DNA from 3 places in the Mesorhizobium sp. M3A.F.Ca.ET.175.01.1.1 genome. Region 3 is predicted to be linked to each of the others. Evidence: riboswitches for the same ligand, from Rfam matches in the RefSeq annotation. Region 3 holds a riboswitch; each other region holds the start of a gene.
The links. A riboswitch is a leader RNA that binds a small molecule or an ion and turns the genes downstream of it on or off. The one in region 3 is predicted to bind thiamine pyrophosphate.

Region 1 (10,193 bases), on a different contig from region 3:
AGGCTCGGCCTCGAAAAAGCCGGCGGGGTCGACCTCGCGGGCGCCTGCGCCGGGTTCATCTACGCCATGACCTTCGCCGACGGCTTCGTGCGCCTGCACAACAAGCCGGCCATCGTCATCGCCGCCAACATCTTGAGCCGTCGGATCAATCCGGACGAGCGCGCCAGCGCCGTGCTGTTCGCCGATGCCGCAGGTGCGGTGGTGCTCGCCCCGTCAGGCGATCCCAGCCACGGCATACTCGGTTCTTCCTTTGCCTCGGATGGGTCCGCTTACGGCCTGATCCACATCCCGGCCGGCGGCAGCAACCGGCCGTTCGCCGACGAGATCGGCGTCGTCGAAACCCGCATGACCATCGGCAACGGCCGCGACGTCTTCGCCAAGGCGGTGGAGATGATGAGAACTTGCTCGCTCGAGGCGCTGGCGGCGGCGGGTGTCTCGGTGCCGGACGTCGCCCGCTTCGTGCCGCACCAGGCGAATGCCCGCATCTTCAACGCCGTCGGCAAGTCGCTCGGTATCGCGGACGAGCGGATGGTCAAGACCATCGCCGACTATGGCAACTCGTCGGCCGCAACGATCCCCCTGTCGCTATCCGTCGCCCACAGCGCCAATCCCATTCGACCGGGCGAGAAGATGCTGCTGACGGCGGCCGGCGCGGGGCTTATCGGCGGGGCACTGGTGGTTGGCGCTTAGCTTTGGACTGGAGCTAGAGTCCACCCATACAGAGATACTTCATCTCGAGGTACTCCTCCAAGCCGTGTCGCGAGCCTTCGCGACCGATCCCCGATTGCTTCATGCCGCCAAAGGGAGCGGCTTCCGATGACATCCGGCCGGTGTTGATGCCGATCATGCCGTATTCGAGCGCCTCGGCCACATGCCAGACGCGTTTGAGATTGGAGGCATAGAAATAGGCGGCGAGGCCGTAGATCGTATCATTGGCCTCGCGCACCACCTGATCGGGGTCCTCGAAACGGATGATCGGCGCAAGCGGCCCGAAGGTCTCTTCCTGAGCGAGCAGCATTTCACTGGTGATGCCCGTCAGAACCGTCGGCTCGAAAAAAGTGCCGCCGGGACCCGCCCGGCTTCCGCCGCAGCAGATCGCTCCGCCCTTCCCGATCGCGTCGGCAATATGAGCCTCGATCTTGAGGAGCGCGTGGGTGTCGATCAACGGTCCGATGGCGACACCCGGTTTGAAGCCGTCGCCAACCGAGAGCGAGCGAACCCGTGCGGCAAATTTCTCGGCGAATTCGTCGTGCACGCCCGATTGCACATAGAGCCGATTGGCGGAAACGCAGGTCTGCCCGGCATTGCGAAACTTTGCCTGGATCGCGCCATCGACGGCAGCATCGACATCGGCATCGTCGAAGACGATGAACGGCGCGTTCCCGCCCAGTTCGAGGCTGACTTTCTTGACCTGATCCGAGCACTGGCGCATCAGCAGCCGCCCGACTTCGGTGGAGCCCGTGAAACTGATCTTGCGCACTTTTGGATTGGTGCAGAGTTCGCGCCCGACCGCAGCACCTTCCGAGGCATAGATCAAATTCACGACGCCGTCGGGGAAACCCGCCTCCGCCGCCAGTGCGAACATCGCGCCAGCGACGAGCGGGGTCTGCTCAGCCGGTTTCAGCACGATCGCGCAACCGGCTGCCAGCGCCGGCGAAATCTTGCGCGCCACCATGGAAGCAGGAAAGTTCCAGGGGGTGATGGTGCCGACGACGCCGATCGGCTGCTTGATCACCAGCATGCGCCGATCCGTCGAAGGAGCAGAAATCGTCTCGCCGTAGATGCGATTGGCTTCTTCCGCATACCACTGCAAGTAGGCGGCGGCGTGCGAGACTTCCGATACTGCCTCGGGCAGCGGCTTACCCATCTCGGCGGTCAGGATCGCAGCGAGATCATCGGTGTGATCAAGAATCAGTTGGTGCCAGCGCCACAATGTGTCGCTGCGGTCCCGGGCGGTGAGAGCTGCCCATCTGGCTTGCGCGACATAGGCCCTGTCGATCGCGGCCTTCGTTTGCTCGACGCCCATATCGGGAAGCTCGGCAAGCAATTCGCCGGTCGAGGGGTTGAAGACCTTGAACACGCTCCGATCCCCCTGCTCGCCCCCGGATGCCATGCGATCCAGTGTCGCGAACAGACCCGGTTGTTTGAGATGGCGAAGCAGCGAACTCTTTATGCCCGACACGGAAAAGCTCCTTAGGATAAAGGCGACGTCTCGTCCTTGGAACATCGCTGGACGCAACATAGCCGCAGCGCGACACCCGGCATTTATCCCAGCGTCACCATTTTTGTCGAACCTGGCCGGCAGCCGATTGTCGAAACAGGACGCACTTAAGTTGACAGGGCAGCGTCGCATCGTCCAACCTGCGCACCTCACCAGGGGAGTCCCGGCAAGGGGCTGAGATACTGCTATCGCGCGCAGTGACCCGTTGAACCTGATCCAGTTCATACTGGCGTAGGGACGGTGCGAGGCTTCGCGGGTCGGCAATCCGGCTTCGGCATTCGGGCAATGCCCGCATCCTAAGCGAAGCGTCACTTCCTCCTCATCGCGTGAACTGGGTCTCCGTTGCACTCTGAGCAAGGAGGCTCACTCATGAATGCCCACACTCCGACCGTCACCGTCGGCGAACTGCCCGCTTCCAAGAAGGTCCACAAACCGGGCCAGCTTCATCCGGAACTGCAGGTGCCGATGCGCGAGATCTCGGTCCACCCAAGCGCCGGCGAGCCGCCGGTCACGGTCTACGACTCGTCCGGTCCCTATACCGATGCCGCGGTGAAAACCGATATCGAGCGCGGCCTGCCGCGGTTGCGCGAGACATGGATCGAGGCTCGCGGCGACGTCGAGCGCTATGAAGGGCGCACGATCAAGCCCGAGGACAACGGCTTCGTCTCCGCCGATCGCCTGACACCGGAGTTCCCGGTGCGCAACAGGCCGTTCCGCGCCGTCGGCGGCCGCGCCGTCACCCAGCTCGCCTATGCGCGCGCCGGCATCATCACGCCGGAAATGGAATTCGTCGCCATCCGCGAAAATCTCGGCCGCGAGCAGTTGCGTTCGAGACTTCACCGCGACGGCGAGAGCTTCGGCGCCGCGATCCCGGATTTCGTCACGCCGGAATTCGTGCGCGACGAGGTGGCGCGCGGACGCGCCATCATCCCATCCAACGTCAACCACCCCGAAAGCGAGCCGATGATCATCGGCCGCAACTTCCTGGTGAAGATCAACGCCAATATCGGCAACTCCGCCGTCACCTCGTCGATGGCCGAGGAGGTCGAGAAGATGGTGTGGGCGATCCGCTGGGGCGCCGATACGGTGATGGACCTCTCGACCGGCCGCAACATCCACAACATCCGCGACTGGATCGTGCGCAACTCGCCGGTGCCGATCGGCACGGTGCCGATCTATCAGGCGCTGGAGAAGGTCGGCGGGGTCGCCGAGGAACTGACCTGGGAGGTGTTCCGCGACACCCTCATCGAGCAGGCCGAGCAGGGCGTGGACTATTTCACGATCCATGCCGGCGTGCGCCTGCCCTACATTCCGCTCACCGTCGACCGCGTCACCGGCATCGTATCGCGCGGCGGCTCGATCATGGCCAAGTGGTGCCTGCATCACCACAAGGAGAGCTTCCTCTACGAGCATTTCGAGGACATCTGCGACATCGCCCGCGCCTATGACGTGGCGTTCTCGCTCGGCGACGGTCTTCGCCCCGGCTCGATCGCCGACGCCAACGACGCGGCCCAATTCGCCGAACTGGAAACGCTGGGAGAACTCACCAAGATCGCCTGGGCCAAGGACTGCCAGGTGATGATCGAGGGCCCCGGCCACGTGCCCATGCACAAGATCAAGGAGAACATGGACAAGCAGCTCGCGGTCTGCGGCGAGGCGCCGTTCTATACGCTTGGACCGCTCACCACCGACATCGCGCCCGGCTATGATCACATCACATCGGGCATCGGCGCGGCGATGATCGGCTGGTTCGGAACGGCGATGCTCTGCTACGTCACGCCGAAGGAGCATCTCGGCCTGCCCGACCGCGACGACGTCAAGACCGGCGTCATCACCTACAAGATCGCAGCGCATGCCGCCGACCTCGCCAAGGGCCATCCGGCCGCCAAGATCAGGGACGACGCGCTGTCGCGGGCGCGTTTCGAGTTCCGGTGGGAGGACCAGTTCAATCTGTCGCTCGATCCCGAGACGGCGCGCGCCTTCCACGACGAAACCCTCCCCAAGGAGGCGCACAAGGTGGCGCATTTCTGCTCGATGTGCGGCCCCAAATTCTGCTCGATGCGGATTTCGCACGCCATTCGCGCGGAAGCGCAGAAGGAAGGGCTCGCGGCCATGGCGGCGAAGTACCGGGACGGCGGCGATCTCTACATACCGCTCGACAACGCATCGGAGAGCACCGGCCGGCCATGAAGGTGCTCATTCGCGGCGCAGGCGTTGCCGGGTTGACGCTCGCGCACGAGCTGGCAACGCGCGGCGCCGAGGTGACCGTCACCGAGAAGCGCATGGAGATCGCCGGCAACGCCTCCTGGCAGGCAGGCGGCATGCTCGCGCCTTGGTGCGAGCGCGAGAGCGCCGAAGAGGCGGTGCTGACGCTCGGGCGCCGCGCCGCCGACTGGTGGAACGCGGCCTTGCCCGGCCATGTCTCGCGCCGCGGCACGCTGGTGCTGGCTCCTGCCCGCGACGCTCGTGAGTTGGACCGGTTCGGGCGCCGCACATCCGGCTTCAGGCAGCTCGACGCCGGTGAGATCGCGGCTCTCGAACCGGCCCTCCAAGGCCGGTTCGGACGTGGGTTGTACTTCGCTCAGGAAGCGCATCTCGACCCGCGCAAGGCGCTGCTTTCCCTCAGCGACAAGCTGCGCGGGATGGGCGCGCGGCTGGAGTTCGGCCGCGGCCGGGCGCCTGCATCTTCGGATATCGAGGTAGACTGCACCGGCATCGCCGAGCCGCGACCGGAGCTGCGTGGCGTGCGCGGCGAGATGCTGATGCTGCGAACGGGCGAGATCTCGCTGGCCCGCCCGGTGCGGCTGCTGCATCCGCGCATCCCCGTCTATGTCGTGCCGCGCGAGCAAAACCTGTTCATGGTCGGCGCGACGATGATCGAGTGCGATGCCGATGGCCCGGTCACTGTGCGCTCGACCATGGAGTTGCTCGGCGCCGCCTACGCGCTGCATCCCGCCTTCGGCGAGGCCGAACTGGTCGAGACAGGCGTCGGCGTGCGTCCTGCATTCGCCGACAACCTGCCGCGCGTCGAGCGCGACGGGGGGCACATTCGCATCAACGGCCTCTACCGCCACGGCTTCCTGCTCGCGCCGGCCATGGCGCGACAGGCAGCCGACCTCATCCTGGGAAATCCGGCAGCAAAGGAGTTTGCCCTTGAAGCTCATCGTTAACGGCCAAACCCATGAAGTCGCGGCCGAAACGCTTGCCGCGCTGCTCAGCGAACTTGACTTCCAGGGCAGCTGGCTCGCCACCGCGAGGAACGGCGATGTCGTGCCTGCCAGGGAACGCGACCGCTGCCGTCTCAGCGATGGCGATCGCATCGAAATCCTCTCGCCGATGAAGGGGGGCTGATCCAATGCTCGACCTCTATGGACATAAATTCTCGTCCCGCCTTCTGCTTGGCACCGCGCTCTACCCCTCGCCTGCCATCATGGCCGAGGCGATCAAGGCGTCCGCCACGGAGATCGTCACCGTGTCGCTCCGCCGCGAAACATCGGGCGGCAAAGCCGGCGGCCAGTTCTGGTCGCTGGTCCAGTCGCTGGGGGTTCGCGTCCTGCCCAACACCGCCGGCTGCCATTCGGTGAGCGAAGCGGTGACGACGGCGCGAATGGCGCGCGAGGTGTTCGGCACGGACTGGATCAAGCTCGAGGTGATCGGCAACCACGACACGCTGCAGCCCGACGTCTTCGGGCTGGTCGAAGCAGCCAGGATCCTTGCCGCGGAAGGTTTCCAGGTCTTTCCCTACACGACCGACGACCTCATCGTGGCCGAGCGCCTGCTCGACGCCGGCTGCCGGCTGTTGATGCCCTGGTGCGCGCCGATCGGCTCCGCGCGCGGGCCGCAGAACCCCGATGCGCTGCGAAGCCTGCGCGGGCATTTTCCCGGCGTGCCGCTGATCGTCGATGCCGGCATCGGCCGGCCATCGCACGCCGCAGCCGTGATGGAGCTCGGCTACGACGCGGTGCTGCTCAACACGGCGGTCGCCAAGGCAGGCGATCCCGTCGCCATGGCAGCGGCCTTCGGCAAGGCGGTCGAGGCCGGCCGCGAGGCCTATTGCGCCGGTTTGCTCGAGCCGCGCGACATGGCCGTCCCCTCGACCCCCGTCATCGGCATGGCAGCGTTCTCATGAGGCTCGATCCGTTTTACCTGATCGTCGATTCCGCCGCCTGGATCGAACGGCTGGTGCCGCTCGGCTTGAAACTGGTGCAACTGCGCATCAAGGACCGGGACGAAGCTTCGCTACGCCGCGAGATCCATGCTTCGAAGGCGGTCTGCGACCGTCATGGCTGCCAGTTCATCGTCAACGACTACTGGCGCCTCGCGATCGAGGAGAATTGCGATTTCGTCCATCTCGGCCAGGAAGACCTGCTCGAAGCCGATATGAAGGCGATACGTAAGGCGGGCGTGAGGCTCGGCCTCAGCACGCATGACGACGCCGAGCTCGAGACTGCGCTTCGAGCCGAGCCGGACTATGTCGCGCTCGGCCCGATCTACCCCACCGTCCTCAAGGCGATGAAATGGGCTCCGCAGGGGCTGGACCGCATCGCCGTCTGGAAGCAGCGCGTCGGCAACACCCCGCTGGTGGCCATTGGAGGGCTCACCGTCGAGCGCATTGCCGGTGTCTTCGCGCAGGGCGCTCAGAGCGCCGCGGTGGTGACCGACATCACCCGCAACGCCGAGCCCGAGGTGCGCGCATTGGAATGGCTGGCGGCGACGGCGCCATGGCGATGACGCCGCATGTCCTGATCGTCGCCGGCTCGGATTCGAGCGGCGGCGCCGGAATAGCCCGCGACATCGAAACCGTGGCCGCGCACGGGCTGCGCAGCTGCCTCGCCGTCACGGCCGTGACCGTCCAGACTCACGCGGCGGTCGAGCGCATCGAGCAGATGCCGCCGGAGCTTGTCGTCGCCCAGATGAAGGCCGCCTTTGCCGCCAACCAAGTCGCGGCGGTCAAGATCGGCATGCTGGGCACGGCAGCGGCGATCGAGGCGGTCGGCTCCGTCCTGGCGAGCAATCGCCAAGCGTCCGTAGTGCTCGACCCAGTGCTGGCCTCAACGTCGGGCCGGCTGCTGCTGGAGGACGATGCAATCGGCGCATTGCGCCGCGATCTGATGCCGGTCTGCCGGCTCGTCACGCCCAATTTGCTCGAATTGGCAGAGCTGACCGGATCGGCGCCGGCGCCGGATGAAGAAAGCGCCTCTCTCCAAGGCGAGGAACTTTCAAGGACCATAGGAACGGCCGTGCTTGTCAAAGGCGGACACGCGCAGTCGAGCCAATCGGTCGACATCCTGCTGCAGCCGAACCGTCCCGCCGTTCGGTTCGTAGCGCTCCGCTTGCATTCCGAGATGCGCGGAACAGGCTGCATGCTGTCCAGCGCCATCGCCGCCGCTCTTGCCCTCGGGGCCGACCTGGAAAAGAGCGTGCGCGGCGCAAAGCAATTTGTCCTGGACGCCCTGGTCCGATCCGCGTGATCGGGCCGACAAAGGCGCGGAATTAGGCGAAGAGATGAGATCGCGCCTCTCCGCCGGCAGATGCAATTTATGGTTGTCCGGCTTGCTAAGATCTGCGCCGTGCCATGCTCTCCAACAATCAGCCAGATCGTCCTGCCCGCACTGCGAATGAATCTGACCCGATGTCTCAATTGGTGGTGTGATTGTCGCAAGCATCACAGCGACGGCTCAACGGATATCTACGATGCGCCGCCGGACGGGGACCCCAGAGTCGCCTAGGGCCAGAGATTTGGCGCGCGGCTTGCACGAGAATATCCCGCACCAGTCGAGCATTCACGGGCACAAACAGGATCTCACAGAGAGGACAACTCCCGCATGGTGACTATTGCTGAGATGAAGGAACAACTTGCCCGCGAGAACACCATTACTCGCTCAGGTCCGCCAAAGGCGCCATCGAATCCCTTCTTCGGCGTAGGCCCCATCACGGACGCGACGATTGACGAGGTCGCTGGAAGACTGCGGCGCGTCGAATTCGATGCCTGGCTGGAGGCCAACTACCGCAAGCTCGACGACAAGGGCAACGACCTCGGTCCATTCACGACGGCCGAGATCGCGCGCAGCATGCATAGGGGCTATCCCGCCGACAAGATCCTGACCGACATGATGGGCTCGATCCATCAGTACTTCGAATTCCCCAAACAGAATTTGATGGCCGTCGGTCTCGGTGGCGGGCACAGCGGCTTTACCGTCGCGGTCATGCACCTGATGAACCCCAACAACGCAAACCAGCGCGTCTACGTGGACACCACGAAACCGGAAGCCTCCGAGTCCCATGGCGCCGGATTCTTCAGGCAGTCCTGGGCGACCCAGCTTCTCGAACTGCAGAAGTTCGCGCAGAATGGCAGCGCCGACAAAATCCAGTTCGCGACCGTCGAGGGGTCCATCCCCACTGCAAAGGAACTCGAGGCCCTCGGAACAACGCTGTTCCTCGGCGTCGGACACGAGACGACGGGTGCGAATACCTACAGCAAATCGGAGATCGAGGAGCTTCTGAAGTGGCTCGATCGCGATCCCGACAACCGGCACGCCGTCCTCGACGCTACATCCATGCTGGGAGCGATGCCGTGGGGCGAGGCTGTCGTGCGCGAAGCGCTCGCGAAATGCTGCGTCTTCATGCCGTTCCAGAAGGCGATCGGGGGCATCTCCGGATACTTCGTCGTCTCATTCACGCCGCAGGCGTTGAAGCTCGTCGAGAACAACCAGAACGATCCGGCCTGGGCCATTCCGCGCCAGCTCAAGCTTGCTCCTCCTGTCGACGCGAAGCTCCCGGTCAGCGGCAAGAGATCGCTGACGATCGGCCCCTTCTACGATGCGGAACAGCAGCGCATGCTCGGCGGCGTCATCAACACCTACAGCGCGCTCGCCTTCGCCGAGACCACCTTCGGCCTCCTGCAGGCTGCCCGGCGTGTCGGCTCCGTCAGCGATCTGAACCGTCGCTCGGTCGAGAACCGCCGGGTGATCTCGGAGTGGGTCGACAACAACTCGTTGCTGAAGTTCACCGTCAGCGAAGCTGAAAAGCGCGGGGCCGCCGTTGTCCTCCTCAAAGTCGTCGATCCCGATATCACCGACAAACAGATCCACGCGCGCATCATTGCCCGCTCGAAGCAGCTTCTCGGCTATGAGGGCATCACGCATGTCAACGGCGACCACGAGAAAGGCCTGGACGCTGCCCGCTACGTGAACGCGTTTCCCGGCATGCCCGGCGACTACCGGGCCTGGATCGGCGGCATCCGCGATCCCGAGGACGTGCGCCTGCTTCTCGACAATCTCGCCTATGCCTACCGCAGGGCCAAGGTTGCCGTGCTCGAGGAAGAACTGGCGGCGCAGGGCGAGCGGTTCGAGAGCGCGCCTTCGGCCGCCGGCCTGGTCAGGAAGGACGATCCCGAGCGCGCCTACACGGTCCTGATCGCCGATCTGCTTGGCCTGCGCCTCGGAGAGAACAATGCACCCGACAGCAGCGAGATCGCGGCCTATATTCGGGAAAAAGGCGGCGAATTCCACCTTGGCGCCCTGCAGGACCGGAACGCCCTGCAAAAAGGCAAGATCCACTTCTTCTATCAGCCAGGGCTGAGCACCGAAGCTGAGCTGCTGGGCTGCACGGCCCAAGGCGAATACGATGCCCTGATCGCGGCAGCCACCTTCATTCCCAAGCAGTCCGTCTTCCCGCTCGGGGGCGTGCGGATTGGCGCCGGGACCGGCAACATGGGTTCCAGCTCGTGGGGCGGCCCTGACGGCGACGGTGGCGTAGCGCCGCTGATGAACACGCCCGGCATCAACAGCCGCGCGACGGCCCAGATGGCCATGAAGGCCCTTCTCAAAGTCGTTCCGAACATCCCCGTCGATGAGTTGCATGAACGGACGGTGGCCGGGAAGTTCGACACCGGGCGCAACCTGAAGGATTTCCCGACCTCCAAGCTCGAAGGCCAGAAACTGGCCGTCCTGGGCTATGGCAACATCGGCCG
Region 2 (10,193 bases), on a different contig from region 3:
TTCTTCCTTCTCCCGCTCGATGATACGACGGGCCGTTATGTCATTGAAGGCGAGAAGGATGGTGATGGCCGAACTATGGTCGTAAAGCACCTTGCGGGCATTGAGCAGCATGGTGCGACGGCCGATCCGCGTTCCTGAGCCATGCTTGCCTCCCTCTATCCCTTGATCTGGATCTTCTTCGGCCGATCCGCCTCCGGCCGGTGCAACTCGACTTCGAGCAGCCCGTTGGCGAAACGCGCCTCGACCCGTTCCGGGTCGACGCGGAATGGCAATTGCACTGTCCGGGAGAAGGTCCCATAGGCGCGCTCACGGCGGTGCCAGACGGATTTCTCGTCCTCCGTTCGAGGCTCGCGCGTTCCCTTCAATGTCAGAATGTTCTCGCGCACCGTGAGGCCGATTTCGTCAGGTGATATCCCCGGCAGTTCCGCGGCCACCGCCACGCTGTCCTCGCCAGTCCAAAGATTGATCGGCGGAAACTCCTGAGCGGCGCTGGCGGTCAGCCCGGCCAAACGCTGGTTTACTTCCTGTTGCATGCGCCGCATTTCCACAAACGGATCGAACCCGATGCGGCCGAAATCCGACAAAAGCATGTACATCCTCCTATGATTCACGACCTTGCATGATTGCCACGCGCGACACGTGCGTGCGCACCGGAAGCGGAATCGATCGATGGCAACAGGAGGGGCGATCAGCACAGAGACCGAGCGGCCCGATCGCGCAACCTCGCAGAATGCGAGAAAGAGGGGTTCGGGCAGACGCCGGAACACATCCTCCTTGCGAAGCGACATGAACCGAACTCGATCCACCGTAGGGCCGGACCGTCATTCCCGTGCCAGGACCCGATAGCGGCATCCGGCTTTATCATTAGGTGGCCCCAAATGGCCTTTCACGAGGTGATCTTTGACATTCCACCAGTCACCTCTTCGGCAACAGCGGGGTCCCTTCGAATCCGTAGCCACGTTGCCTCTAGTCGCTGATTTGGCTTCCCTTTGCGCAACTGTCGGGATCGACGAAGCGTCCCGAATTGCACCGCGGTTCGATCAACTGATCGCAGGCGACGCGCCGCATCGTCATGGTAGCTGACGAATGAATCGGCATGACACGTCGCAGTGACCGAGACATCAAGCCAGCACCTATGTCGGCTTGCCGCAAGTCAAAAGAATCCAGCCCTGCGTGCCGCGTTCGCTGACCTTCGCCAGTGACGCCATTTGCATTTCGGCCGGACAGATGGGCACAGACATGTGCAATTCCCGCATCGCCCATTATTGGAACTCACAAGGCGGCGTTCTTTCCGTCTTGGCGAGCAGCGGGCCAACGCGTTACCGGCGGTGATCTTCCTGCAGCTTTAAATCAGTCGCCACCAACGACGAAATCAGATTTGGCCAGCACGCCGGCAATCCTGGCAAATCCCACAATGCTTGCCGCGCCTGCTCGGGTGTCATCTGTCCGGCGATCGCTGCGTTGCTGCTTCTCACCGCGCAACTGAATACCGGTCCCCGACGCGCTTTTGGCCACTGATTCAGGAATACGAGCGCTTCGCGCACTGTGTTGATGTCGTGACGACGTCGTTGGTCTTAACCTGGACCGGCGATAGGAAAGCCAGACCGGTTATTCTTACCTCCCTGCGATCGCACGCTGGATCTTTCATTCGGTGGTTGGTTGCGTGACAGGTTTCGAACGTTAGGTCTTGTTTTCTCTGGAAGATCGGGCTGTACGACATAATCCAAATGTTGCGACGCAGCGAAGGCTTCTGCTGGTTCCCGAGTTGAAAAAGCCAGTTGCACCTGGATGAGTGTGTCGCCGCCACCCAATAGCCCATCAGATGTTCAATGGCAGGCGGCGTCCGACGCTCGAACAGCAAGCGCCACGGCCGGCGGGTAGCCGATGCCACAGCTTTGGAGCTGCCCCGGATACTATTATAAGACCGATTGACGCGGGGCTCGACGCGTTTGCGGCAAATAAGCTCGAGTGTGGACAGAGATGTGACGTTCTATTGAGTCGCTGACCCAATCGGTAGCGACCTGGTGATCCACGCAACCAATTCCGGTCGTTTCTGTCACTAAGAACTCGATATTCGCTATTTGCACCTCGAAAGTCGCATAATTGGCAGTGAGAAACTCAACGCGTTGTGAGGATGGCATAGAGAAGCAGTAGCCCCTTCTCTAGTCTCGCTACGGGAAAAATTCTGGAAAATGGGTCTGCTTGGCTGGACGCAGAACGCTGTGGTTATTCAGCCGGCATTTCTGAAGCCTCTCCAAGACAAACAGCTTGCCTTCGCGCACGCTGTCTTCGAGCGGCTTCGGCTTCGCCAGATGCGCCGCAATCGCGCTGGCCAGCATGCAACCTGTCCCGCGCATCGATGTGGCAAGGCGCGGTGCATCGAAGCGGATGGGTTCGTGCCCGGAGCGTAACAGAATATCGGTCGACCGGGTTCCCGACGCATGCCCACCCTTGATCAGCAGGGCTTGAGGGCCGGCGGCCAGCAGTCTTTTTCCTTGTTGGAGCGCTCCGTCCTCATCCACTGCCAGTTCGGAGCCACTAAGGAGCGCCAGTTCAGGGAGGTTGGGCGTGACAATGCAGCAAAGCGGCATAAGATCGCGCTTCATGGCAGCGATAGCGCCTGCTTGCAGAAGTGCGCGGCCTGAGGTGGAGGCCAGCACAGGGTCGAGTACTGCGGGGACATGCGGAAATTTGCGCAGCACTGCGGCAACGGCAACAATGATCTTGGCAGTCGCCAGCATGCCGATCTTGATTGTGGCCACGTCGTTGGCCTGCAGCGCGGCGCACATCTGATTGGCCACCAGGCTAGGTGGCGAATAATAGATTTCGATCACGGCGTCATGCGTTTGCACCGTTAGCGCTGTGACGGCGAGACAGGTGCGCACGCCAATGGCAGAGATCGTCTCGATATCGCGTGCAATTCCAGCACCGCCACTGGAGTCCGATCCACCGACGACAAGCACATGTGGTTCTCGCCTCAGCGCCATTGGTCCGTCTTTTCGATCCATTCTCGCGTGCGCGCCTCGGGGTCGTCGTTGAGCGTGATGTCGGTCACCACCGCCGCGCTGTCCGCGCCAGCCGCAAAGACACCGTCGAGCCGCTCAGGGTTGAGGCCACCAATGGCGACCAATTGAAACGGCGCGACCTGGCGCTTCCATTCGCTGATCCGTTCGACCCCTTGCGGCGCCCATTTCATCTTCTTCAGGATGGTCGGATAGATGGGTCCAAGCGCTATGTAGTCAGGCTCGGCGGCCATCGCCGTTTCCAGCTCCTGATGATCATGTGTGCTCAGTCCGAGCCTTACGCCGGCTGCCCGTATCGCCAAGAGGTCAGCGGTCTGCAAATCCTCCTGGCCGAGATGTATGAAGTCGCAGCCTTCCTCGATTGCCAGGCGCCAGTGGTCGTTGACGATGAGTTGGCACTGGTATCGAGCACACAAGGCCTTCGCGGTGCGGATCTCCGCGCGCAACCCAGCCTCATCCACGGTCTTGATGCGCAGTTGCAGAAGCCGGACTCCGAGTGGGACCAGCCGTTCGATCCAGGCAGCGCTGTCGACGATCAGATAAAAGGGATCGAGCTTCATGAAAAAACGGCCCTGCCGACCATCGGTGTCGATGGCACGGCGACGTCGCGCGGTTCGAGCATTCCCGAACTGAACGCCTCACGACCGGCGTCGACCGCCTTACCGAAAGCACGCGCCATGCCGACCGGATATGCCGCCTTGGCGACCGCTGTGTTCAGGAGCACGGCGTCAAAGCCGAGTTCCATGACGGTGGCCGCGTGCGACGGCCGTCCGAGCCCCGCATCCACAATCAGCGGGACGCCAGGGAAATATCCGCGCATCGAGCGCAGCGCCGTCATGTTGACCGGTCCCAAGGCGGAACCGATCGGTGCGCACCACGGCATCAGGACCTTGCAGCCCGTTTCCAGCAGCCGCTCGGCGACAACGAGATCGTCGGTGGTATAGGGGAATACCGCAAAGCCGTCCTCGCACAGGATGCGGGCGGCTTCAACCAGACCGAACACATCCGGCTGTAGCGTGTCGTGATTGCCGATCACTTCGAGCTTGATCCAGTTGGTGCCGAAGACCTCGCGCGCCATTTTCGCGGTGGTGACGGCTTCCTTGACGGAGAGGCAGCCGGCGGTATTGGGCAGGATTCTGGCGCCCAGCGAGCGGATCAACGACCAGAATTGTTCGCCGGCTCTACCGCCCGCCATCTCACGCCGCAACGAGACGGTCACCACCGACGTGCCCGACGCCTTGACTGCATCGGCAAGGATGGCCGGCGAAGGATATTGAGCGGTGCCGAGAAGCAGGCGCGACGAAAGCTCGGTTCCATAAAGCTCCAACATGCTAGCCGCCCTGCATGGGCGAGAGGATTTCGATCCGGTCGCCGTCGCTCAACTGGAACTCCGTGCGGTTGGCTTTGTGCACGAGGTCGCCGTTGACGGCGGTGGCGAGCCAATCGCCCTCATAGTCGAGCGCGGCAAGCAACTCGGCCAGCGTGGTGGCGGCAATCTCACGCGCCTCGCCGTTGACCATCAGTTTCATGAGCATGCTCCTTGGTTCTGTCTTGACTGAAAACCAGGCCGGCAGCCTGGCGCGCCATGGCGGGGGCGAGGAGAAAACCGTGACGATAAAGACCGTTGATCGCGATGATCTCACCGTCTGTTTCGACGCGTGGCAAATTGTCGGGAAATGCCGGACGGACACCCACACCGGTTTCAACGATCTCGGCCTCACCAAAGGCCGGATGGAGGGCATGGGCGGCGCCCAGCAGCTCCATCATGGAACGCGCCGTCACCGGTCCGGCGCTCTGGCTTTCAATCATCGTCGCTCCGATCATGAAACGGTGATCGGTGCGCGGCACGGCATAAAGCGGAAAGCGTGGATGAAGCAAACGGACCGGCCGCGACAGCGAGACATCAGGCGTGCGAAGGATCAGCATTTCGCCGCGAACACCGCGCAGCCTGTCATCGGCCGCTGCCATTCCCATGCAGTCTATCTGACGGGCGAAACCCGAAACAGGCCGGGCGTCGCAGCCGAAGTGGAATTTGACACCCATGGTCGCAAGGTTGTCATGAAGTGCCGCCATCGCCTGGCGTGGGTCGAGGTGAGCCTCGTTGGGGAAGAGCAATCCACGCCGGAAGCGGCCGGCGAGGTCGGGTTCCAGGAGCGCAATTTCGTTTTCATCGACGCGCCTATGCCCTGACGTGCGACTGGCGAACCGGTCAAGCTCACCGGCATCACGCGGCGCGGCCACGACCAATGTCCCGGCCCGTGTCACCTGACCCGACAGCACCGCATCCCACCAGTCGGCAGCGTCGCGTCCGAGATCCAGCACCGGCTGCTCCGCGCTTTCGCGCTCGCACCATGGCGCCAGCATGCCGCCGGCGAACCACGACGCGTTGCCGCCAAGGCCATGCCGCATCTCGGCGACTGTGACCGTCGCGCCGCGGGCGGCGAGTTCGAAAGCGACGGTGAGGCCGGCAACGCCGGCCCCTTTGACGAGCACCCTCATGATGGTTTGGGAGCCTCCGGCACGACCGGTACGCCAGTCTCGTCCGCCGGCATGTAGAGATCGCCGCCCTCCCGGTATTTTGCCGCCATTGCCGCCATGCCTTCCTTCTGAGCCTCGGCACGGATGTCGTGGGAAATGCGCATGGAGCAGAATTTCGGCCCGCACATCGAACAGAAATGTGCCAGCTTGTGCGCCTCCTTGGGCAAGGTCTGGTCGTGGAAGGACCGTGCGGTTTCGGGGTCGAGCGACAGGTTGAACTGGTCCTCCCAGCGGAACTCGAAGCGCGCGCGCGAAAGGGCATCATCCCTGGTTTTCGCTGCCGGATGGCCCTTCGCCAGATCGGCTGCATGGGCGGCTATCTTGTAAGTGATCACCCCAATCTTGACGTCGTTGCGGTCGGGAAGGCCGAGATGCTCTTTCGGCGTGACGTAGCAAAGCATTGCGGTGCCGAACCAGCCTATCATGGCGGCACCTATCCCTGAGGTGATGTGGTCATAGCCCGGCGCGATGTCGGTCGTCAGCGGCCCCAACGTGTAGAACGGCGCCTCACCGCACACTGCGAGCTGCTTGTCCATGTTCTGCCTGATCTTGTGCATGGGGACATGGCCCGGGCCTTCGATCATCACCTGGCAGTCCTTTGCCCAGGCAATCTTGGTGAGTTCTCCAAGTGTTTCCAGTTCGGCGAATTGCGCCGCGTCGTTCGCATCGGCGATTGAACCGGGACGAAGGCCGTCGCCGAGCGAGAAGGAAACGTCATAGGCTCTGGCGATGTCGCAGATCTCCTCGAAATGCTCGTAGAGGAAGCTCTCCCGGTGATGGTGCAGGCACCATTTGGCCATGATCGAGCCGCCGCGCGAGACGATGCCCGTGACCCGGTCGACGGTCAGCGGTATGTAGTGCAGCCGCACGCCGGCGTGGATGGTGAAATAGTCGACGCCTTGCTCGGCCTGCTCGATCAGCGTGTCGCGATAGACCTCCCAGTTGAGGTCCTCGGCGATGCCGCCGACCTTTTCGAGCGCCTGATAGAGCGGCACCGTGCCGATCGGCACCGGTGCATTGCGCACGATCCAGTCGCGGATGTTGTGGATGTTGCGGCCGGTCGACAGGTCCATCACCGTATCGGCGCCCCAGCGGATCGCCCACACCATCTTTTCGACCTCTTCGGCCATCGACGATGTGACAGCCGAGTTACCGATGTTGGCGTTGATCTTCACCAGGAAATTTCGCCCGATGATCATCGGTTCGCTCTCGGGATGATTGATGTTGGCGGGAATGATTGCGCGTCCGCGCGCCACCTCGTCGCGCACGAATTCGGGTGTGACGAAATCTGGGATCGCCGCGCCGAAGGCTTCGCCGTCGCGTTGCAGCTTGCCGCGCATCACCTCGCGGCCGAGATTCTCGCGGATGGCTACGAACTCCATTTCTGGCGTGATGATGCCGGCGCGCGCATAGGCAAGTTGGGTCACCGCCTTGCCCTGCTTGGCCTTGAGCGGCCGATTGCGTATCGGAAATTCCGGTGTCAGGCGCTCGCCGGTGGCGAATCCATTGTCTTCCGGCCGGACGTGGCGGCCGTCATAGGCTTCGACATCGCAACGCGCCGTGACCCATTCGTGGCGAAGCCGGGCAAGGCCTTTTTCGATGCTGGTTTGGACTGATGGATCGGTGTAGGGGCCGGACGGATCGTAGACGGTGACGGGCGGTTCGCCGGCCGTCGGATGGACGGAAATCTCGCGCATCGGCACCCTGATCTGCGGGTAGAGGACGCCGGGCTTGTGGATTTTCCGCGAGGCGGGCAGTGGTCCCGTCGACACGGCGGGGGTGAGGGCATTCATCGTGAGGCTCCTTTGCTCATGCATTGGAGACCCAGTTCTGTGCCGGAAGGATGAAAAGACGCTTCTGTAGACCTGCTGCAGCAGGACCTCGGGCGTAAACTCCCGCAAAGCGCTTGCACCGTCCCTACGCCAGTATGAACTGGATCAGGTTCAACGGGTCACTGCGCCGCGAAAGCCAGCAGTATCTCAGCCCCTTACCGGGACTCCCCTGGTGAATGCCTCAAGTTGAATGGGCCGGTGCTGCTTTGTCAAGCGCCTTCGGGCGCCTTCGGGCGCCTTCGGCCGGTGGCGACGTCCGGCGGCCGGCCGAGCGGAGAGCTCGCGCATGCATCGGGGACAAGTCACGCCCCGTAGACCAGGGCTGGAATGGCCAAAGTCTCATTCGCTTCGTGAAGGATGGAAAAACTGTATCGGCCATGTGCGTCGAGATCGACCGAGTAGCTCAGGCGGTCACGGATGTGGTTATCCTGGTCGAAGGCGACGATTTGCGGCTTCAGCGAGGTGATTTGCACCACGTCCAGGTAGATGGAGTTGCAGATATGATCTGGTCGTCGGGCTGGCAGGTGCAAGCGGCCGCTCTATTCAGGATGCGGCATCGGCGGCGTTCCCGATACCAATGATATCTTGCGGGCAACTTATGCAATCACCGGCTTCGTAAAACCCGACGGCGGCGGCCGTGTCCTGGCGCTGAGGATGTGCCGCTGTTCCAGCAGAGAAATCGCGTGGGCGCGGAGTTTTCGCTCTGCGAGGAAGAGTTGACGCAATCGTTTAGCTTGCTTGCAGTTCGTAGAGACCCGCCTTTGAAAGCAACTAAGCTATTGCATTGATATGTTGGTGCGCGATCGATCGCTACATAGCCGGCCGCCATTATCCGAGTATTGATCCGCCGGTGTTCGTGTTGCCGTATATGGCAATCCCTGCGAGATCGTCGCGGCCGGATCGGCCGCACCCTCTAGTCATAAAAGGGGAAGCGACCGAGAATTCCGCTGCCGAAAACTTCTCTGGCTTGGCTATGCATGCGGTAGATGAGATCGCCGCCTACCGCGACCTGGTCGAGGAAGGCATCGACGCCCAGTTCGGACAGCCTGGTTATCGCAATGCGTTAGCGGCTCAGACTTGCGGTCTCGAGAGCGGCCTTTGGGGGTCACCTCTTTTTTGTTTCAGAGGTTGGAAGACGGCTGCTCGTTACCCAATAGAAATGGCGACTACGGAACGCGATCGATCGCGGCCATCAGGAAACACCTGTCTTCGGCTCAACCTCGACATGGCGTCCGATCGACCGCAGATATACAGCTATCTCGTCCATGAGATGATCGCGTTCGCCGTAGATCTCAGCAATCCTGCGCAGCTGTGGCTCGACGGACCTCCGTTGCGCCGGCGTCAAATCAGCATCGCCAAAGACATATCCCAAGTTGCCAATCGCGCAAATGTTGCAGCCGGCCTCCACAACTGCTTGCACGAATGCCGGAATGTCTTTTTCTTGCATAGTCTTCATGTCGAACCTCTCGTGAATGGCGTGCTTGCGCGCCCATGCTGCCTTTTCAGCGTGTCCTCTGGGCGGCGCAAGCCTTGAGCGTAATTGTGCCGGGCAACCTCGACTATCCCGTCTGCCACGCTCTTTAGAGTCGGTGGGGTCTGGTGATTGCAGGCTGGGCCACTCAAAAGCCTGCAAGAAGAAAGTCATGGCGACCATTGCTCAAGATCGCGAGGGTGCGTGCAAGACCTTCCGTTGGCAGTCATGCACGCTCACCCAGCAACTGGGTATTGAGCAACTGGGTCTCACGTCGCGGGTCTCGTGTGCTTCACAGCCGAAAATAAGGTACCACCGTGGCTATTCTCAAGTGCAGGCTACCTCTTCAGGACACGGCGGAGTGCCTTCCGACGCACCCCTGGTGCAACGTGCGACCTAACGAGACACATCTCGTTCGCGTTCCCTCGACCTTTCTTCGTATTGCTGCTTGCCCTGCGATTTCAGGCCCTCTGCTAGCTTCTCGGCCGCTCTTTGGCCTGCAATGTCACTATTCAAGATCATATCCGACATCCCTGGATGGTCATAACCGTAATGCGCATGCAGTTTCCCTCACGAGCAGCGCCTATCCGTCGATTAGTTCGTCTTCCGGAACCCGAAGCCCTTTTTATCCGGCGTACCTATCCACCATTCAACCGGTATACCTTTCCCAACTTTGGCGGACCATTTACCTCAGGCATGATCATCTCGCGTGACATTTTTTTTTGGCGCCATCATCGCACGTGGCATTTTCTAAAAACCAAGACGTGTCAATTTGTAAAATCAAGGATGCGGCCGCGCCCGTTGCGAGGATTTGCAGGTAGCTCTTCAGCCCCAACACGATGTGTGAGGCGGCGGTGGAAAAGGCAACCGACGGCGTCGACGCGTCCTTTGATGATCGCAAGCGATATGCTTCGTCGCGAGCCCAGATTGCGGTCTCGGGCACAAGGCGAGATCACAGTTCTGCGATCTGTGGTAACGCGAGCCCGCAAAGCGCCGCTGCGGCCACCGCTTTTGGAATCTGGACGAGATTCGTCGTCGTCTGAGATCAGTTGATCGAGCAGTTCGCGCGCGCGGGACGCGCTTGCGGTGCAGTCTCTCCCGCGAGCTCGCCCGTGACCTTCTCATCGACGACATCCGAGAGCTGCGCGGACGGCCCTATGACCTCGTCGCTGTCGCCGGCGGCTGGAAGCACCTGACACGGCCGGCCTATGCCGATGCCATCCGCGCCTGCGGAAGCAGCGGGCGTGCCGTGGACCTGACGTGGTCGGACGTGCTGATGCTGATGTGCATCGGCACTTCCAGCCGATTACCCGCGCCGAATTGTCGTCG
Region 3 (10,193 bases):
CCCAGCACACAGATCGTTGCCCCCTGGAGCACGGTTCGAAGCGCCACGCCGTCATTGGCAGTTGCCACAAAAAAGGTTTTGGCGCCAACTTGCCGCAGCGCAATCGCGCACGCGATCATGCCATGCCCATAGGCGTCGCCCTTCACGACAGCCGCGCAATCGACCCCCCCAGCGATGGCGCATAAGCGCCTGTAGTTCTCTCGCACAGCTTCAAGATCGACGACCATCTCGGCCTGGTTGACCAGGCCTTGAAGTGCTTGCCCGGAGGGTGAGGAATGACTTCCATTCATGATCGACGAGCCCGTTTTAGCGTAGGAGTTTTGTAAACGTTTACATTCTCCAGCTCAATGGGAATTATGACTTTTTTTGAGCTGCTGAATCCGCTCAGCCGCTCTTGGCGATGCTACGGGCACAGCCGTTGCTATCGCCTTGAACGACACCCGTTTGGGTTCGGGCGCAGCGTTCGCCAATTCATTGTGGATGTCGCAGTCAGACGGCTTAGATCTCGACGAAGCCCAACACGCTCAAGCCTTCGCGCACCTCAGGCGCGCTCATGAAGAGTTCCCAGATCAGCCCGCTACGGTGGTTCTCGATCATCGCTATGATCGGCCCCTGATTTATAGCCAGATAGGTTCGAGCAAACCAACTTAGGTTCTCACTGAAGCTGTCGACAAATCCAAAAATTCCCCAGATGCGATGAAGCGGCTTTGTGAGGAAGCATCTCAACGCCCGCATGGATTCCACCGGCGCGTAGGGAAGACTGGACAAGGCTGCGCTTGGAGTAATAACGCCCCTGTCATTGTCCGGCGCGTGCGCAACGTAGCCATATGGGCCGTGGCCCGAGGTTAGTCCCCAGCAATCGGGGCCATAGCCGGAATGCCCGTGCGGGTTGCGAGCGCAATGTGCGTAATTGATGCGAGTATGGGCCACATTCTGTTGCCAGTAATGCGCATATCGGTCCCTCAGGCGCCGGGGGTCGAGCCCGCAGAATGAATACTGGGCCAAAAACAGGGGCCCTCCATAGTCCGGCCCAAGTGGAAGCGTCGTGCCGTAGAAACTCTTCCCGTTGCACATCTGGCCGTCGCGGGCGAACCCCCGGTGATAGGCGCTGGCCCTGATCGGGTGGGTGTCAGAGCCAGCTGCCAGCACATAAGGCAGCAGTCCTTCGTTCCATCCCGAGACGGGGCAATTCATCGCCCACCCGCAGCCAGGACTCCAGTGCCAGTAGAGCATTTCCTCGTCGCGGCAGTACCACTTCCATTCGATTGCTCGCCACAACCGACCGATCTGCTCTCGCAAGCGCACTTCCGCGACAGACTTTCGGCTGAAGTACTGGCGCGCACAAAACAGGCCTTGGAACAACAGGGCCGTCTCCACGCAATCACCACCGTCGTCGTTGCGAGCGAAGCGGATGGTCTTCCCGCTCCGGCCATTGACGAAGTGTGGAAACATGCCGTGATATCGGCTGACCTTTTCCAGAAAAAGGGTTATGCGGCTCAGATGCTCGATCGCGTCATCGCGAGCGATCCAGCCGCGTTCGACGGCCACGATCATGGCAATCACCCCGAAACCCGTGCCGCCTATGGCAGCGAGGTCATTCTCGGACCGGGGCGCAAGCCGCTGTCGGTCGCGCGCCATGCCGCTTGCGGGGTGCGCGCCGTCCCAGAAATATCCGAACGTCTGACGCTGCACAATTTCCAACAGCGCTTCGTCTGCCAGGTCACTGAGGTCTTTCATCCGTTGGGGCGTCGGGAAGGGGCTGCATCAGGGAAGTGGGCGTGGATGATAGTCGTTTGCGGGCCGTCTGGCCAAAACTGGGGATCTCTGTCCCCGGTGCCAGTCGAGGAAAGGCCCTACCTGGAAAACGCGCCAGCGCGTGCTTCAAAGATCGGGATCGCCATCCGCTACCGCGTCTTGTCGAGCAGTGCTGATAGGTAGTGTTCAGCCGCTGAAGACTGCGCCTGCGCAATCAAGCCGCGTTCAGCGCTTTGTTCGGCAAGCATCGACATGGCGGGCGGGACGAGTTCTGCAAAGATGAGAAGAGCCAGAAAAGCGCAGGAAAATTTCACAATCAGCAACAAGACAACGGGCGTTTGATCCTGAGAGTTCATGGCGCGCCTTCGCAATCTCTAACAAGCAGCCAACTCACGGGCTTACATGTAGCCGGCGAAGCCCCGAAGGCTGGAATAGTAAACGCTTACATGAACCTGTCAACGGCTCCTGAATGATGCGCCGTTGCACCGCCAAGCTCCGAAATCGCGAGATGCGTCCAACAAGTTTGTGGTATCTGTTGCGTGCGGCATTGACCACCGCCGCGGTTAACGGGCCGCTGGGATCCGATGTGATTGCTCCGCACTTTCAGTTTCGACTGGCGATATGAAGCGCAGCGGTTCCAGCTAGTGCAAACATGGCTGCCAGCAGCAGGTAGATATTGGCCAGGGAGGTTGCCTCGGCCAGCGTCCCAAAGCTAGGCGCCGCAGCAAGCGCGATTAGATACCCGGTCGCGAACACGACGACGATGCCGGATGCGCCGCCGCGTCGTCCTGCCATGCTCAGCAACGTGGGGAAGATATTGGCCACGCCGATGCCAAGCAGGACAAAGCCCGATAGCGCTATTGGTGCGACCTTGGCGAAGGCCACGATAGCAAGGCCGATGATTGCAAGGCACGCCGAGATCGCAAGAAGTTGCCTTTCCCCAACCGAGGTCCTCACGCGATCGCCAGCCAGCCGGCAGAGCGCCATTGAACTTGCAAATGCGCCATATCCCACCCCCGAGTAACCGAGATCCAGCGCAAGATTGCCAGTAAGGTAGAGAGGGCTCCAGTCACGGACCGCTGCGTCTGTCGACATGCACACCCCAGCAAGCAGGCCGGCGACGATGAGCAACCACTTGGCGCTGAGTGGCCGGGCTGCCACCGTCCCGTGAGGTGGACCTGCGGCAAGGAGCTTGCCTTGGTTCGCCTCAAAAAGCGCCGAAAGCAACACAACGGCAATCAATGCGCCAAGAGAGCCTCCTGCATTCTTGACAAGCAGGCCTCCCAGAACCGCTCCGGTAAGGCCGCCGAGGCTCCACATGGCGTGGAAAGAGGACATAAGGGCTCTCTCGGAGGAGCGCTCAGCCTCAACGGCCTGCGCGTTCATGGCGACGTCCATGGTATTGCCCGCTAGTCCAAGAACCAGCAGGACGAGGGCGAATACGAAAGGGACATGCGTGAACGTGGCCAGGACGACCGTCGTCAGAAGTATCGGGCCTGCGACGCGAACCACCTGTCTGCTGCCAAAACGCGCAATCAGAGATCGACTTGCCAGCATGGCCAAAAGCGAGCCGACGACAATCATGAACAGTGACCAGCCGAATTGGCTTTCAGATATGGAAAGGCGGGCCTTGACCGTCGGTATGAGCGAAGACCATGTGCCGAAGGCACTGCCGTGTACGAAGAATGTCGAAAAGATCGCCGTGCGGCTCCTGCTGGCATTTGGAGACGCGACGGCAGCCTGCCCCGAGGAGCGTATCGGACTTTCCAACAAGGTCTGGTCTCCGGTGACGTGTCGCGCAATCAGCGACACCGTCGATCGTTCGAAAGGCTCGATCGACCTCTGTCGTAACGGCTCTTTCTAATCGCACCTACAGCGGATAAATCTGATTTGTAAAGGTTTTCATTATGGCGAAGCGCGCGACTCGAAGGCGCTTGGCGATCCTTCTCGACGAACAGCTCAGCCGTCGTCGCCGCGGGCAGGGCAGCTGGCCGTGCTGATACAAGTGCGCCCCTACTTTGGGCAAATGATCAGCGCGCCGGTCTTTGCATGCTGGCTGCGGTAGATCTGGGCCGTTCGCTCGGTGGTGCGCTTTGCCTCCGCGCACAGCAGATCGAAAGCTTTGGTCAATGGAGAGCGGACGGCAGATGGCTGGGACAGATGGACTACGTCAACTTAGCTCCCTCTCTAACAAACCGTTCGAAAACATATTGCTTTGCACCACGAACGCTTTCTTCGAGTGAAGAGCCGAGGGCAAGAAAGGCCGCGACAGCGGTGGAGAGCATGCAACCGGTACCCCTCATCCTGTGCTTCAGGCGCGCTGCTTCGAACCGGATGGCCGGACCGTCTGGTGGAAGAAGCAGGTCAACCGCTTGCGATCCCTGCGCATGTCCGCCCTTGACCAGCACCATGGTTCCAACATTGCTGGCTAGTCGCTTGCCCTGCTGGCAAGCGGCTTCTTCGTCCAACGCCAGCACAGAGCGAGTCAGCGCAGCCAATTCGGCGAGATTAGGCGTGACCAAGCGGCAGGCCGGCATCAGATCGCGACGAAGCGCGTCGATTGCGTCCGCCTCCAACAACAGCCGTCCCGAAGTCGAGGCCAGCACCGGGTCGATGACGATCGGGACTGGGCGGTTGTCCGCCAGTACAGAGCAGACTGCCTCGATTGCCGCCTCCGTCCCCAGCATGCCGATCTTGACGGCCGCGACCCGGCTGGCGGCAAAGGCAGTGCGCATCTGGGCGGCGATAAGGTCCGGCGGCATATGCTCGATGTGCTCGACGGCAGAATGCGTCTGTGCGGTAACGGCCGTGACGGCGAGACAGCTGCGGAGGCCAAAGGCGGACACGGTGTCGACATCGCGGGCTATCCCGGCCCCCCCGCTGGAATCCGAGCCCGCGACTATCAGCACGTGTTGGGTCATCGCCATGGGGCCGTGGCCGCCAGCCATTCCAATGTACGTGCCTCGGGATGAACGTTGCGGGTTATGTCGGTCACGACGGCGGCGCTTGCGGCTCCTTGCGCGAAGACACCGGCAATCCGCTCGACGGTGAGTCCGCCTATGGCCACGAGCGGAAGCCTGCCGATGCGCTGCTTCCACAGCGTGATGCGGTCCAGCCCTTGGGGGGCCCATTTCATTGCTTTGAGAATGGTCGGATAGATCGGCCCAAGCGCGACATAGTCGGGCTTGGCTTGCAACGCGGTCTCGAGTTCGGCCTCGTCGTGGGTGCTTAGGCCGAGCTTCAAGCCCGCCCTGCGGATCGCTTCCACATCGGCCTCGGCCAAGTCTTCCTGGCCGAGATGGACGAAATCGCAATCCTCTTCGATCGCGATACGCCAGTAGTCATTGACGATGAGCTGGCAGCCATGGCCTTCACATATCCCCTTCGACACCCGGATCTCTCGGCGCAGCGAAGCTTCGTCGAGGTCTTTGATACGTAGTTGCACCAGCTTCACGCCAAGCGGCACAAGACGTTCGACCCAGGCGGCGGAATCGACGATCAGGTAGAACGGATCGAGTTTCATGAGAATGCCGCCATCCCGATCACCGGAGTGGAGGGGACGGCCACGTCACGCGGCTCAAGCGGGCCGGCACAATAGGCCTGGCGACCAGCCTCGACCGCCTTGCCGAAGGCTGCCGCCATGGCGATTGGATCGCCGGCCTTGGCGACTGCTGTGTTGAGGAGCACCGCGTCGTAGCCGAGTTCCATCGCGGCCAGCGCATGCGACGGTCTGCCGATGCCGGCATCGATGATAAGCGAGACGCCGGGGAAATGACCGCGCAGGCTCCGCAACGCCTCGGGGTTCTGCGGTCCACGCGCCGAGCCGATCGGTGCGCACCAGGGCATCAAAAGCTCGCAGCCGGCGTCGAGCAGCCGCTCGGCGACAACCAGATCATCGGTCGTGTATGGGAAAACCGCAAAGCCTTCGGCGTTGAGGATCCTCGCGGCTTCCACCAATCCGAAAACATCCGGCTGCAGTGTATCGTGGTTGCCGATCACCTCGAGCTTGATCCAGTCCGTGCCGAACACCTCACGTGCCATTCGGGCCGTCGTCAGCGCCTCCTTGACCGAGTGGCAGCCGGCGGTGTTGGGCAGGACGCGAACGCCAAGCGACTGGATAAGCGACCAGAACTGGCCGCCTGATTTGCCGCCCGCGCTCTCGCGGCGCAGCGATACAGTTACGACCTCGGTGCCCGACGCCTTCACGGCCTCGGCCATCACGGCAGGCGACGGGTAAAGCGAGGTGCCAAGCAGAAGGCGCGACGAGAGTTTTTGTCCATAGAGTTCAAGCATTGGATCACCCTCCCTGCATCGGAGACAGGATCTCGATGCGATCACCTTCGGTCAGTCGGCAGCGGTCGCGCTCCTTGGCCGGAACAACCTCGCCATTGAGGGCTGTGGCGAGCCAGCCACCCTCATAATCGAGTTCGGTCATAAGCGCGGCAAGCGTCTCGGCCGCAACATCACGGTTCTGGTTGTTAATGATGAGCTTCAAGAGAAAACTCCTTTGGTGCGCGGTTTCCCAGGATCATGTCAGCCGCCAGTCGGGCCATCGCCGGCGAAAGCAGAAAGCCGTGGCGGTAAAGGCCATTTATGCGAAGACGCTTTCCGTCTCGCTCGACCCGTGGCAGGTTGTGGGCGAAGGCGGGACGCACCCCGGCGGCTGTTTCGACCAGTTCAGCCTCGCCGAAGGCCGGATGTAGGGCATAGGCGGCACCGAGCAGCTCCATGGTGGATCGCGCGGTGATCGGGCCCGCGGCATCGCTTTCGATCATCGTCGCGCCAACCATGAAGAGGTTTTCAGGGCGAGGCACCACGTAGATCGGGATGCGCGGATGCAGCAGACGAACGGGCCGGGCAAGCGAGATATCGCCTGATCGTAGAATGAGCATCTCGCCGCGGACGCCGCGCAGCTCCGGCCGCCTGTCGGCGATACCGGTGCAGTCGATCTCGTAGTTCGGTACGGTCGCGACAGCGCTGCGGCCGAATTCGAGCCTAACGCCCATGCCGATCAGCTTGTCGCGAAGCGCAAGCAAGACCTTGCGCGGGTCGAGATGCGCCTCCTCGCCGAAGAACAAGCCGCGCCGGAACCGGCCGGCGAGGGCGGGTTCCAGCGCAGCGATCTCATTGGCGTCGACCGGCCTGAAGCCGGATGTGCGGCGGCCGAACCGGTCCAACTCACCGGCATCGCGTGCAGGCGCCACGACCAGGGTGCCCCTGCGCGAGACATGGCCGGGCAATGCTGCGTCCCACCAGTCGGCCGCGCCGCGTCCGAGCGTGAGCACCGCCTCTTCGGCGCTCTCGCGTTCGCACCAGGGCGCGAGCATGCCGCCGGCTTGCCAGGAGGCATTGCCGGCGATCTCCATCCGCTTCTCGGCCACTATCACATCGGTGCCGCGCGTTGCCAGTTCGTGCGCGAGCGTCAGCCCGGCAACGCCCGCTCCGCGGATGAGCACCTTCATGGCGTGTCCGTGCGCTCCGGGGCGCGGTCGACGGGCATGTAAAGATCGCCGCCGTCCTGGTACTTCGCCGCCATGGCCGCGAGCCCTTCCTTCTGCGCTTCCGCGCGGATGTCGTGCGAGATCCGCATCGAGCAGAATTTGGGGCCGCACATGGAGCAGAAATGCGCCACCTTGTGTGCTTCCTTCGGCAGGGTTTCGTCGTGGAAGGCGCGCGCCGTCTCGGGATCGAGCGACAGGTTGAACTGGTCCTCCCACCTGAACTCGAAGCGCGCGCGAGACAGCGCGTCGTCCCTGACTTTGGCGGCCGGATGGCCCTTGGCGAGGTCTGCGGCGTGAGCGGCGATCTTGTAGGTGATGACGCCGGTCTTGACGTCGTCGCGGTCGGGCAGGCCGAGATGCTCCTTCGGCGTGACGTAGCAAAGCATCGCCGTTCCGAACCAGCCGATCATCGCCGCACCGATGCCGGATGTGATGTGGTCGTAGCCCGGCGCGATGTCGGTGGTGAGCGGCCCCAGCGTGTAGAACGGCGCTTCGCCACAGACTGCGAGCTGCTTGTCCATGTTTTCCTTGATCTTGTGCATCGGCACGTGGCCGGGGCCTTCAATCATCACCTGGCAGTCCTTGGCCCAGGCGATCTTGGTGAGCTCTCCAAGCGTTTCCAGCTCGGCGAACTGGGCTCGGTCGTTGGCATCGGCGATCGAGCCGGGGCGAAGACCGTCGCCGAGCGAGAACGCCACGTCATAGGTACGGCAGATGTCGCAGATCTCCTCGAAATGCTCGTAGAGGAAGCTCTCCTTGTGGTGGTGCAGGCACCACTTGGCCATGATCGAGCCGCCGCGCGACACGATGCCGGTGACGCGGTCGACGGTGAGCGGAATGTAGGGCAGCCGCACGCCGGCGTGGATCGTGAAATAGTCGACGCCCTGCTCGGCCTGCTCGATCAGCGTATCGCGATAGACCTCCCAGGTCAGCGCCTCGGCAATCCCGCCGACCTTCTCCAGTGCCTGGTAGAGCGGCACCGTGCCGATCGGCACCGGCGCGTTGCGCACGATCCAGTCGCGGATGTTGTGGATGTTGCGGCCGGTCGAGAGGTCCATCACCGTATCGGCGCCCCAGCGGATCGCCCACACCATCTTCTCGACCTCTTCAGCCATCGACGAGGTGACGGCCGAATTGCCGATATTGGCGTTGATCTTGACCAGGAAGTTGCGGCCGATGATCATCGGCTCGCTCTCGGGATGGTTGATGTTGGACGGGATGATGGCGCGGCCGCGCGCCACCTCGTCGCGCACGAATTCCGGCGTGACGAAGTCCGGGATCGCCGCGCCGAAGCTCTCGCCATCGCGTTGAAGTTTCGAACGCAACTGCTCGCGGCCGAGGTTTTCGCGGATGGCGACGAACTCCATTTCCGGCGTGATCATGCCGGCGCGTGCGTAGGCAAGCTGGGTGACGGCACGGCCGCCAGTGGCGCGCAACGGCCTGTTGCGCACCGGGAACTCCGGCGTCAGGCGATCAGCCGAGACGAAGCCGTTGTCCTCGGGCCTGATCGTGCGGCCCTCGTAGCGCTCGACATCGCAGCGTGCCTCGATCCACGCCTCGCGCAACCGCGGCAAGCCGCGCTCGATCTCGGTCTTCCCCGTCGCGTCGGTGTAGGGACCGGACGAGTCGTACACCGTGACCGGCGGTTCGCCGGCGCTCGGATGAACCGAGATCTCTCGCATCGGGACACGCAGGCCCGGGTGAAGTTGGCCCGGTTTGTGGACTTTCTTCGAAGCGGGCAATTCGCCGACAGTGACGGTCGGGGTGTGGGCATTCATGAGTGAGCCTCCTTGCTCGAGTGCAACGGAGACCCAGTCCACGCGAAGAGGAGGAAGTGACGCTTCGCCTGGAAGACGGGCACTGCCCGAATACCGAAGCCGGATTGCCGACCCGCGAAACCTCGCACCGTCCCTACGCCAGTATGAACTGGATCAGGTTCAACGGGTCACTGCGCGCAATAGCAGTATCTCAGCCCCTTGCCGGGACTCCCCTGGTGAGGCGCTTAAGATGGACGATGGGAGGTCGCGCTGTCAACGCTTGCAGCGCTTGCCGCCTTAAATGAGCCCTGCAAGTGGCCGTTGGTATGCGTCAGGGACCGCGTCGAGAAAGAAATTGCGACGAATGCCAGCGCGATGACCCCGAAGCTGGCGGCGAGCGAGGAGATTTGAGCGATCAGCCCCAGCAATCCTGGTCCCAGCAGCAGTCCGGCATATCCCATCGTCGTCACAGTTGACATGGCACGAGCAACGGACGTGCCGCTCACACGACCAGCGGCCGCAAAAAGAGTAGGCACAATGTTGGCAAGGCCGAGACCACACACCGTTAGCGCCACGAGAGCAACGGTAAGATTGCCGCCCATGAGGATTATTGCGACCACTGAAGCTGCGCAAACCACAGCGCAGTAGCGCAACGTGCGCATCTGACCGATTCGGTTGGCGATGGCATCACCGAACAAGCGTCCCATTGCCATCATCGTCGCGAATGCAGCGAAGCCGTAGGCTCCAGTGCTCTCTGCTGCACCGGATCGCGTCACGATGTAGATGGCGCTCCAATCCATCATTCCGCCCTCGGCCAGCATTCCTAGAAATGCGAGACCGCCAAGCAGGTAGAGATGGGTCTTGAAGACGCCCTGGAGCTGAGCATCCTTCGTCTCGACAGGGGCGGGAGGGGTGTGGATCCAGCTTGACTTGTTCCAACCAATCCAGGCGACGGGAGCAATCACTGCAACACCAATTCCCGTCACCCCGAGGCAGAGGTTCAGAGCGCCGCCGCGCGACAGTATTTGACCCACGACCAAAGCGCCGGCCAAGCTTCCAAAACTGAACACGGCATGGAATGACGACATTACCTGCCGGTGCAAAAAACGCTCCAACGCTGCGGCGTCAGTGTTCATCGACACGTCGAGCGTTCCAAACCCGGCACCGGCGAAAAACACAA

Region 1: another riboswitch for thiamine pyrophosphate. It lies ahead of thiC (phosphomethylpyrimidine synthase ThiC); the one in region 3 lies ahead of thiC (phosphomethylpyrimidine synthase ThiC).
Region 2: another riboswitch for thiamine pyrophosphate. It lies ahead of thiC (phosphomethylpyrimidine synthase ThiC); the one in region 3 lies ahead of thiC (phosphomethylpyrimidine synthase ThiC).

Annotation. Positions count from the first base shown of each region.
Region 1 covers NZ_SRTP01000012.1:51,909-62,101, forward strand. The annotation lists gene EN818_RS23600 (beta-ketoacyl-ACP synthase III) at 1-690, shown strand, start outside; gene EN818_RS23605 (NAD-dependent succinate-semialdehyde dehydrogenase) at 704-2,113, opposite strand; TPP riboswitch at 2,366-2,477, shown strand; gene thiC (phosphomethylpyrimidine synthase ThiC) at 2,591-4,411, shown strand; gene thiO (glycine oxidase ThiO) at 4,408-5,391, shown strand; gene thiS (sulfur carrier protein ThiS) at 5,375-5,572, shown strand; gene EN818_RS23625 (thiazole synthase) at 5,577-6,350, shown strand; gene EN818_RS23630 (thiamine phosphate synthase) at 6,347-6,952, shown strand; gene EN818_RS23635 (hydroxymethylpyrimidine/phosphomethylpyrimidine kinase) at 6,922-7,692, shown strand; gene EN818_RS23640 (NAD(P)-dependent oxidoreductase) at 8,047-10,193, shown strand, end outside.
Region 2 covers NZ_SRTP01000008.1:66,095-76,287, reverse strand. The annotation lists partial or broken gene EN818_RS19050 (sensor histidine kinase) at 1-126, opposite strand, end outside; gene EN818_RS19045 (Hsp20/alpha crystallin family protein) at 156-788, opposite strand; gene EN818_RS19040 (DUF982 domain-containing protein) at 1,320-1,544, opposite strand; gene EN818_RS19030 (hydroxymethylpyrimidine/phosphomethylpyrimidine kinase) at 2,172-2,987, opposite strand; gene EN818_RS19025 (thiamine phosphate synthase) at 2,978-3,583, opposite strand; gene EN818_RS19020 (thiazole synthase) at 3,580-4,353, opposite strand; gene thiS (sulfur carrier protein ThiS) at 4,355-4,552, opposite strand; gene thiO (glycine oxidase ThiO) at 4,521-5,522, opposite strand; gene thiC (phosphomethylpyrimidine synthase ThiC) at 5,519-7,354, opposite strand; TPP riboswitch at 7,458-7,574, opposite strand; gene EN818_RS19000 (hypothetical protein) at 7,696-7,923, opposite strand; gene EN818_RS34460 (hypothetical protein) at 8,586-9,047, opposite strand; partial or broken gene EN818_RS33685 (SMC-Scp complex subunit ScpB) at 9,946-10,193, shown strand, end outside.
Region 3 covers NZ_SRTP01000007.1:75,962-86,154, forward strand. The annotation lists gene alr (alanine racemase) at 1-290, opposite strand, end outside; gene EN818_RS17780 (glucoamylase family protein) at 499-1,737, opposite strand; gene EN818_RS17785 (hypothetical protein) at 1,905-2,111, opposite strand; gene EN818_RS17790 (MFS transporter) at 2,359-3,567, opposite strand; gene EN818_RS17795 (hydroxymethylpyrimidine/phosphomethylpyrimidine kinase) at 3,921-4,682, opposite strand; gene EN818_RS17800 (thiamine phosphate synthase) at 4,673-5,278, opposite strand; gene EN818_RS17805 (thiazole synthase) at 5,275-6,048, opposite strand; gene thiS (sulfur carrier protein ThiS) at 6,053-6,250, opposite strand; gene thiO (glycine oxidase ThiO) at 6,234-7,217, opposite strand; gene thiC (phosphomethylpyrimidine synthase ThiC) at 7,214-9,034, opposite strand; TPP riboswitch at 9,147-9,258, opposite strand; gene EN818_RS17825 (MFS transporter) at 9,259-10,193, opposite strand, start outside.